Regions from separate parts of the Ruminococcus sp. AM26-12LB genome, predicted to be linked through region 2. Evidence: predicted binding sites of a transcription regulator. Region 2 holds the regulator's gene; each other region holds the start of a gene.

Region 1 (3,288 bases), on a different contig from region 2:
AAGATAACCATCTTCCTTCTTGTACTGATTTACCTTGTCATTGATATATTTCAAGACCTCCAGAGCAAACGCCCCATCCTCGGCAATGGATTTGCCATTGTAAAGTTCCTGAAGCTCATTTAACGCTGTGATACCGAAGGAAGCTGTCATAGGCTTCAGGATCTTGCCAATCTTTTCATTCGGTTTCAGATGTCCGCCGTAGAAACCGCCTTCACAATATGCAAGCGGGTTGGTGGATGCACGCATCTGTCCCAGATATTCGTAAGTGCGAATATGCAGGTTACGGATCATTTCCAGATAGAAATCCAGAACCTCATAAAAATCTCTGCTCTCCGCTCTGGCTTTTGCAAGGATCATCGGAAGATGAAGGCTTACCGCACCAATGTTAAAACGTCCCACAAAAACAGGCGTATCATTCTCATCCGCCGGCTCCATACCGCCACGCTCATACCACGGACTTAAGAAAGCACGGCATCCCATCGGGCTGATGACCTTCTTGTATTTCCTGTACATACTGGAAATATAGCCTGCGCCGGACATAGACAGCCAGTCCGGATACATGGTTTTGGAGGAACACTCCACACCAGCCTCAAAAATATCCTCACAGCACTTTCCTGGACCATGGATCTCTTTGTCATAAAGGAATACGATCTTCGGGAAAAGTACCGGTTTCTTGTGTCCGGCCTTACCCTGTCCTCCCTGATGGACCTCAAGAAGGGAAATCGTACACATCTTCTCAAACTGCTCGGTTCCGAGACCAAGTGTCACCGTAACAAACGGATAATCACCTCTGGAAGAACCGACGGTATTCAGCTTGTACTCAATTCCCTGCCAGCCCTGATCATAATCCCTGCGGACCTTATCAAGAGCATACTCAATAGCTCTCTCCTCACGGCCACTCCAGCTCTCGTCCGAGTATTTCATAAATTCGGAAATATATTTATCATAGCTCTTCTTTGCATACGGTGCCAGGATCTTATCAACCTCCGGCACTGTAAAGCCACCATACTGCTGTGCTGCTGTACTGAGAATGATATCCCCCATAACATCAAAGGCTGTATCCAGAGTCTTCGGCTCGTTATACCAGACATTACCCATCTCAAAACCGCCACTTAAAACAGCTGCCACATCGAACAGACAGCAATTCATGGTATCCAGACGTGCAGACTGGTCATGAATATAAATGTAGCCGTCCTTACATGCCTGAAGCTCATTACGGTTCATAAAAAACTTCCGATAGAGTTCCTTGTTCAGCTCATTAAAGATCAGGCTTCGTTTCGTGGCAACAAGGGCGCTGTCTGTATTGGCATTACTTTTATCACCGATATAACGGATCGCCTGACTCTTGGTATAGACATCATCCATCATATGGATAAAATCCAGCTTGTAATTCCGATAATCACGGTAGCTCTTGGCAACTGCCGGATTCACACGCTCCAGAGCCCCCTCCACGATATTGTGCATCTCCTGGATCTCAATCTCATTCTTTCCAAGGGAATCCGCATGCTCCTGGGCAAAACGGCAGATAAAATCCTTCTCCTCGTCTGAAAAAGTATAAAGAATACGCTCTGCGGATTTGTTCACGGCAGCCACGATCTTCTGCGGATTAAACTCCTCTCTTGTCCCGTCTTTCTTGATCACATATAACATTGCTCATCCCTCCCTGTGCTATATATAAGTCGCTATGCAAAATACTATATATAGTACCTATATCTTCTATATATTGTTCTTCATCTATATGTTGTGCTAGGCATGAGTATAACACAGCTGAGGAGAAAAGAAAAGGGATATTTCTGTATACACGAAAATACAGACACTTAGCACTGCCTGATCTCACTGCAGAAATATTCTCACAAATTTGTTCCGATCCAGTCTGCAAGAAAATCCCATAATTTTGGAAGCAGAATGGCCAGTGTCACTATAAACCATATGATCCAGCCTGCCCCGCTGCTTTTCTGATCTTTTTTTTGCTGTTTTTTTCCCTGTTCTAAAACTTCTGCACGATTTCTGCCCACCGTTGTTTTATTCCTGGTATTAACTGCCGCTGCAGTCTTACGTCCGGCTGCTGCACCTGTATTCCGGCTTCTGGTTAGATTCCGATTCAAATCGGTATTGCGGCTTGCATTCGTATTCCGATTTATGTTTGTATTCCGGTTTGCGTTCGTATTCCGGTTTACGTTTCCGTTATGTTGTGTTGTTTGATCAGCATCCTGTCCATACTGCCGCATCATATCCCGCACTTTGGCGGAAGCATGTTTATAATGTATCTCCCGGGGCTCATTCAAATGATATAACACCTCATCATTTCTGTAAGGCATCCCACATAATGAACACCTGCCATTTACAACCTTACCCCCACAAACCTGACACCTTTGACCTGCCATAAGCTCCCTCCATTCTATCCGTCAAAACGGATATTTATATTTCCGTCGTAAACATAAGCATTCTTTTTTCAGTATATCACACCAGGCATTTAATACCCAGCATTTTTCTACGATACCCCAAAAGACTTCCCCTCTCATTATATTGCCACTCCACCCATTTTCTGCTATAATACCCCACAGAGCAATAAGCCTAAAAATCATCAGGAGGAGCCGATAATGAATACAATCACAATCCCCGCAACCTATCATGCAGACCTGAACCTCCATGACACACAGATTGCGATCAAAACAGTAAAAGATTTCTTCCAGCAGACACTCTCACAGAAGCTGAACCTTCTTCGAGTATCCGCTCCAACATTTGTAGCACCGGAATCCGGCCTTAATGACAACCTTAATGGTGTAGAGCGCCCGGTAAGCTTTGATATCAAGGCTATCGAAGGAAGCAACGCCGAAATCGTACACTCCCTTGCCAAATGGAAACGCTACGCACTGAAAAAATACGGATTTTCTCACGGAGAAGGTCTTTACACAGATATGGTAGCCATCCGCCGGGATGAAGATCTGGACAATATCCACTCTGTTTACGTAGACCAGTGGGACTGGGAAAAGATCATCTCCAAAGAAGAACGTTCCATGGAGACTCTCAAGGAAACCGTACGCACCATTTACAGTGTCCTTCGTAAAACTGAGAAATACATGGCTGTACAGTATGACTACATCGAGGAGATCCTTCCGAAGGATATCTTCTTTATCACAACTCAGGAGCTTCTTGACATGTATCCGGACTGTACACCGAAGGAACGTGAATATCGGATCACCCGTGAAAAGGGCGCTGTCTTCCTTATGAAAGTCGGCAAAACCCTCACCAACGGCGAGCGCCACGACGGACGTGCCCCGGACTATG
Region 2 (3,288 bases):
CGCAGATACAGATGTTCCGGCTGGTGACATCGGTGTCGGCGGACGTGAGATCGGTTATCTCTTCGGACAGTATAAGAGAATCCGTGGCCTTTATGAGGGTGTCCTTACAGGAAAGGGTCTTTCCTTCGGAGGTTCCCTGATCCGTACAGAGGCTACCGGTTACGGTGTTGTATACATGCTCAACGAGATCGCCAAAGCTCACAATGATTCCGTAGAAGGAAAAACAATCGTTGTAACAGGTTCCGGTAATGTAGCTATTTACGCTGTTGAGAAAGCTACTCAGCTTGGTGCCAAGGTTGTTGCAATGAACGACTCCAACGGATATGTCTACGATCCGAACGGAATCAACCTTGACGTCGTAAAGGATATCAAAGAAGTAAAACGTGGACGTATCAAAGAATATGCAGACCGTGTTGAGGGCGCTACCTACACTGAGGGACTTGGCATCTGGAATATCAAATGTGATATCTACCTTCCATGCGCTACTCAGAACGAGCTTGGTATTGACGGAGCTAAAACACTGGTTGCAAATGGCTGCAAATACGTCGTTGAAGGTGCAAACATGCCTACTACTCTTGATGCAACAACATACCTTCAGGAGAACGGTGTTCTCTTCATGCCTGGTAAAGCCGCAAACGCTGGCGGTGTTGCCACATCTGCACTTGAGATGAGCCAGAACTCCATGAGACTTTCCTGGACAAGAGAAGAGGTTGATGAGAAACTCCACAACATCATGATCGATATCTTCCACAAAACTGATGACGCTGCTAAACGTTACGGTATGGAAGACAACTATGTTGTAGGTGCAAACATCGCCGGCTTCGAAAAAGTTGTTGACGCTATGAAAGCTCAGGGTATTGTTTAATTAAGTTTCCTGAATCATTAATGTATATTTATAGCAGGGACCGCAGAGGATTTTCCCATGCGGTTCCTGTTTTTTTTGTATCCACTTTTACGATCTCTGAAAAATCAAACATTCATGTTTCAAAAAAGGCCGGTTGTCTTTTGACAATCGGCCTGAAATCTCCTGCATTTGCGGTCTATTCATTTAATCTCTTAATTGATCAGCTTCTTCAGCTCATCCATAAAGGTACTGACATCTTTAAACTCTCTGTATACAGACGCAAAGCGTACATACGCCACCGCATCCAGATCCTTCAGATGCTCCATAACGATCTCTCCGATCTTGGTACTGCTGATCTCACGGTCTTCTGACCGGAAAATATCTCCTTCTATGGAATCGATCATCTCTTCCACTCTCTCAATGGGAATGGGGCGCTTATAGCAGGCACGAAGAACACCATCCTGGATCTTAGAACGTTTATAGCTTTCCCGGTTCTGATCCTTCTTGATCACAGTCAGCGGAATCGTTTCCACCTTCTCATAAGTTGTAAAACGCTTTCCGCAGGCATCACAGAGACGGCGGCGGCGGATGGAATTGGTATCCTCTACAGGTCTGGAATCTACAACTCTTGTATTATCCTGGTTACAGAACGGACATCTCACAGAACTCTCCCCCTTTCCGGATCAGTAAATCATTACTAAATTCGTTTTTATTATAAAATAAATGCACATAATGTGTCAATAATCGGACTTGCATAAATTTTACAGATTTTCCATAAAATCATACCAGGTGATGAATTTATGCGCATCTGTGAGCTGAAACAAAAAGAAGTGATCAATATCCATACCTGCCGCAGTCTTGGCTGCCCTCTTGATGTGGAATTCTGCTGTGAAACCGCACGTCTGAAAGCCCTGATCATGCCGGAACCGGGGAAATTTTGCTGGTGTTTTTCCAAAGAAAATGAATATTCCATTCCATGGGACTGCATCCGCCAGATCGGCGAAGATATCATCCTTGTTGATTTCCGTAATGAAAAACTGCTGTCCGGAGAATAAATACCTCCTTATTGTCAAGGCCCTTTATTTTTTATATTTTCCCTGAAAAAGTATATTTCAACCGCCCTCTGAGAATCATCTTAATGTACTGACAAGACAAGGAGGATTCTAAGATGGCACTGAATAAAGTTGAAATCTGCGGAGTAAATACCTCAACCCTTCCCGTTCTCGATCAGGAAGAAAAGGCGGAGCTCTTTAAAAGAATCAAAGCTGGCGATGAAGAAGCCAGGGAATTGTACATCAAAGGCAATCTGCGGCTTGTTTTAAGCGTGATCCGGCGTTTTCAGAACAGCAGTGAAAATCCGGATGACCTTTTTCAGATCGGCTGCATCGGCCTGATCAAAGCGATCGATAATTTCGACACCACTCTTCAGGTAAAATTTTCCACCTATGCAGTTCCCATGATCATCGGAGAGATCCGAAGATATCTCCGTGATAACAACAGCATACGGGTCAGCCGTTCTCTGCGGGATATCGCTTACAAAACCATCTATACCCGGGAAAACTATATGCGGCAGCATCTCAAAGAGCCTACCATTGCAGAAATCGCTGATGAGATCGGTATCGACAAGGAAATGATCGTCTATGCCATGGATGCGATCCAGAGCCCGGTAAGCCTTTTTGAGCCCGTGTATTCCGAAGGCGGAGATACCCTATATGTTATGGATCAGATCAGTGATAAAAAGAACCTGGAAGAAAACTGGGTGGAGGATATTTCTCTTCGAGATGCCATGAACCGGCTTGGAGAGCGTGAACGTCACATTATCGATCTCCGCTTCTACGAGGGAAAAACCCAAATGGAGGTAGCTGATGAGATTGGTATCTCCCAGGCTCAGGTCAGCCGACTGGAAAAACATGCTCTTCGCAGTATGCGAAACTATCTCCGGAATTGATTCATCTCTCTTCAGACAAAAAGCTGCAGCAGAATATCTGTTATCCTGCCGCAGCTTTTATCTCTTATTTCAGCGCTTTCTCAATTTCTTCGATCACGATCCGAAGCGCCTTCAGCCTTGCATATTTCTTATCTACGGATTCCAGAATGTGCCATGGTGCATAAGCAGTACTGGTTTTCTGAAGCATCTCATCTACTGCTGTTTCATACTGATCCCATTTTTCACGGTTTCTCCAGTCCTCATCCGTGATCTTCCACTGTTTTTCCGGATTGCTCTGGCGGTCGTTGAACCTGGCAAGCTGGGTGTCCTTATCAATGTGGACCCAGAATTTCACGATCACAGCGCCCCAGTCAGAAAGCTCCTTCTCAAATTCATTGATCTCATTGTAGGCACGTCTCCAGTCATTCTCGCTGCAGAAGCCCTCCAGACGTTCTACCATCACTCTTCCGTACCACGTCCGGTCAAAGATGGCAATGTGACCATCCTTGGGAAGCCT
Region 3 (3,288 bases), on a different contig from region 2:
TCTCTTCGTGTACGGATACAGTCCCTCATCCAGAAGCCTACTGATCACATCTCTCTTGATATGAAGAGATCTTGCGGAGATATCCATCATGTGGTCCAGGCGCTGATAAAATTCCTTCGGCGTTCTGGAAAGATATGCGATACGCGGCATATTGATGGTAACAACGCCTACAGAGCCTGTGCTCTCACCGGAGCCAAAGAATCCACCACTCTTTTTGCGGAGCTCACGGAGATCCAGGCGGAGGCGGCAGCACATGCTGCGGATGTCGCTTGGCTTCATATCACTGTTGATATAATTGGAAAAATACGGAGTACCGTACTTGGAAGTCATCTCAAAGAGAAGACGGTTGTTCTCGGTATCAGACCAGTCGAATTCCTTTGTGATGGAATAGGTCGGAATCGGATACTGGAATCCACGTCCGTTGGCATCTCCCTCGATCATGGTCTCGATAAATGCCTTATTGACCATATCCATTTCTTTCTTACAGTCTTTGTATTTGAAATCCATGTCCTTGCCGCCTACGATAGCCGGAAGCTCTGCAAGGTCGTCTGGAACGGTCCAGTCCAGTGTAATGTTGGAAAATGGTGCCTGAGTGCCCCAGCGGCTTGGAGTATTTACGCCATATACAAAGGACTCAATGCATTTCTTAACCTCCGGATAGGAAAGGTTGTCTGCCTTTACAAAAGGTGCCAGATAAGTATCAAAGGATGAAAATGCCTGTGCGCCCGCCCACTCGTTCTGCATGATACCCAGGAAATTCACCATCTGGTTGCAGAGTACACTTAAATGCTTTGCAGGTGCAGAAGTGATCTTACCCTCAATACCACCAAGTCCCTCTCGGATCAGCTGCTTCAGGGACCAGCCTGCACAGTAACCGGTCAGCATGGACAGATCATGGATATGGATATCTGCATTTCTGTGTGCATCTGCGATCTCGTTGTCGTAGATCTCAGACAGCCAGTAGTTTGCGGTAACTGCTCCGGAGTTGCTTAAGATCAGACCTCCTACAGAATAAGTAACCGTTGAGTTCTCCTTTACACGCCAGTCCTCAACCTTTACATAGCTGTTTACAATCTCTTTATAGTCAAGGATGGTGGATTTCATATTGCGGATCTTCTCACGCTGCTTACGATAAAGGATATACGCCTTGGCAACATCAGAATATCCGGCCTGGATCAGTACGTTCTCCACACTGTCCTGGATATCCTCAACAGAAATCCGGTTGTTCTCGATCTTATTCTGAAAATCCGCTGTAACACGAAGTCCCAGAAGATCGATCATATCCGAACTGTAATTCTTACCTTTGGCATCAAATGCCTTATCAATTGCCGCGGTGATCTTCCCCATTTTAAATTCGTCTAATTCACCGTCTCTTTTTACTACCTGAAACATAAGAAAATGCCTCCCTCATGCATTTATTTATAAGCGGATATTCCATTCCGCCTCACTTGCCTGCTTACGAACACACTCCGTTTCACAATCTGTGTTCAAAGCGCTGTAGGCTTATTGTATCAGACACGCCTCTTTGCGTCAACATAAAAAGTACCATATATAGTGCCCGTTTTGTTCACGGTACTATATATGGTACTGAGTAGATATTTTAACATTATGTGACTTTCGGATAGATTTCCCGCGGAACTCTTGCTTTTACAGCAATCCCTCCTTCGGTATACTCTTCCGAAAGAAGCTGTCCATACTCACGGATCAGCTGGATCTGACCGGCCTCCGAATAAGGAAAAAGCCGTTCCATATAAATCTGTCCTTCTGCCAGTATCTCAGAAAGAAGCTGCTTAAATTCCTCAAGCCCCTCTCCTGTCCGTGCGGAAATCTTCAGCGTATGGTCTGCCCGGAGATCCCGGAAGCTCTCCCCGGAAACACGGTCCTGCTTGTTAAAAAGTGTGATCGTCTTTTTTCCCAGAGCACCAAGCTCTTTCAGGGTTTCATATACGATATGCATCTGTATCTCCGCCTGAGGATTGGATGCATCTACCACATGAATGATATAATCCGCATATTTGGCTTCCTCCAGAGTACTCTTGAAGGCTTCCACCAGATTGTGGGGAAGCTTGCGGATAAAGCCTACGGTATCCGTAAGAAGAAGCTGCTGTCCGTCATCCAGTGTCAGAAGACGGGTAGTCGGATCCAGTGTGGCAAACAGCTTATCCTCCGAAAGCACTGAAGCGCCTGTCAGTGTATTCAGAAGCGTTGACTTTCCTGCATTGGTATAGCCGACAATGGCTGCTGTCTTCAGATTTCCCACAGCTCTTCTGGAACGGATCAGCTCTCTGTGCTTTTCCACCTGGGAAAGCTCCTGCTTCAGTGCGGAAATCCTGTTCCGGATCAGACGACGGTCTGTCTCCAGCTTTTTCTCACCGGGGCCTCTGGTTCCGATTCCTCCTCCAAGTCGCGAAAGAGAAGAACGTAGTCCCACAAGACGTGCAGACCGGTAACGAAGCTGTGCAAGCTCTACCTGAATCTTGCCTTCACTTGTGACGGCACGCTTCGCAAAAATGTCAAGGATCAGCAGGGTACGATCCATAACCTTGCACTCCAGCTCCCGCTCCAGATTATTCATCTGGGCAGGAGAAAGCTCATCGTCACAGATCACACCATTGGCATCCAGGGCATAGAGAAGACCTTTTACCTCTTCGATCTTGCCTTTTCCGATATAGGTGCCCGGATGTACGGCCTCACGATTCTGAATGATCCTGCCTGCAACCGCCGCACCTGCCGTAGCCGCAAGTTCTCCAAGCTCATCCAGGGATTCCTCCATGTCATCCCCCCGATCTGCCTGGACACCGATCAGGATAACCCTGTCCTGTATTTCCTCAAAATATTCCATATCAGCCCTCCGAAGACGTTCTGGTTTTCAGAAAAGCCCGCTCTTTTTTTGCAGCGGAATCTTCAGGGAACATCTCAATATATTCCTGGACCTTGGTCAGTGCAGTAGCAAAATCCAGCTTTTTTTCATAGGCTACGATCTCATTGAACAGAAGACTCTGCATCTCGTCTGTGGTAGCTGTCGGAAGGCCTTTTGTGATGTTATCAAGAGCGGAATCATAATCTCCGCTTCGGATATCGCACAGTGCCAGACCATTATAGCCCTTGGCGGAATCACCCACTGCGGAAATATACTGCTTGTACATTGCCTGGGCATTTTCCACATCATCCTGGGCCAGATATACCATTCCCAGAAGAAGCAATGCTTCCGTATTATCCTTCTTGGTTGCTTCCAGAAGCTCTTTTTTTGCGTTGCTGTAGTCTTCCATATAGTAGTAGACACGGCCT

What was found. Region 2 encodes NrdR, which represses ribonucleotide reductase genes. Its sites were predicted from a motif close to CACNANATNTNGTG; they were not measured.
Region 1: the regulator NrdR is predicted to act here: its motif matches at 1,693-1,706, upstream of nrdD (anaerobic ribonucleoside-triphosphate reductase).
Region 3: the regulator NrdR is predicted to act here: its motif matches at 1,544-1,557, upstream of DW694_RS06765 (ribonucleoside triphosphate reductase).

Annotation. Positions count from the first base shown of each region.
Region 1 covers NZ_QUJX01000007.1:110,041-113,328, reverse strand. Annotated here, with positions in the region: gene nrdD (anaerobic ribonucleoside-triphosphate reductase) at 1-1,650, opposite strand, end outside; gene DW694_RS06885 (hypothetical protein) at 1,851-2,384, opposite strand; gene asnA (aspartate--ammonia ligase) at 2,601-3,288, shown strand, end outside.
Region 2 covers NZ_QUJX01000003.1:149,149-152,436, reverse strand. Annotated here, with positions in the region: gene gdhA (NADP-specific glutamate dehydrogenase) at 1-865, shown strand, start outside; gene nrdR (transcriptional regulator NrdR) at 1,057-1,506, opposite strand; gene DW694_RS02930 (YlmC/YmxH family sporulation protein) at 1,645-1,899, shown strand; gene sigG (RNA polymerase sporulation sigma factor SigG) at 2,013-2,792, shown strand; gene pap (polyphosphate:AMP phosphotransferase) at 2,857-3,288, opposite strand, start outside.
Region 3 covers NZ_QUJX01000007.1:83,892-87,179, reverse strand. Annotated here, with positions in the region: gene DW694_RS06765 (ribonucleoside triphosphate reductase) at 1-1,392, opposite strand, end outside; gene hflX (GTPase HflX) at 1,607-2,842, opposite strand; gene DW694_RS06755 (tetratricopeptide repeat protein) at 2,844-3,288, opposite strand, start outside.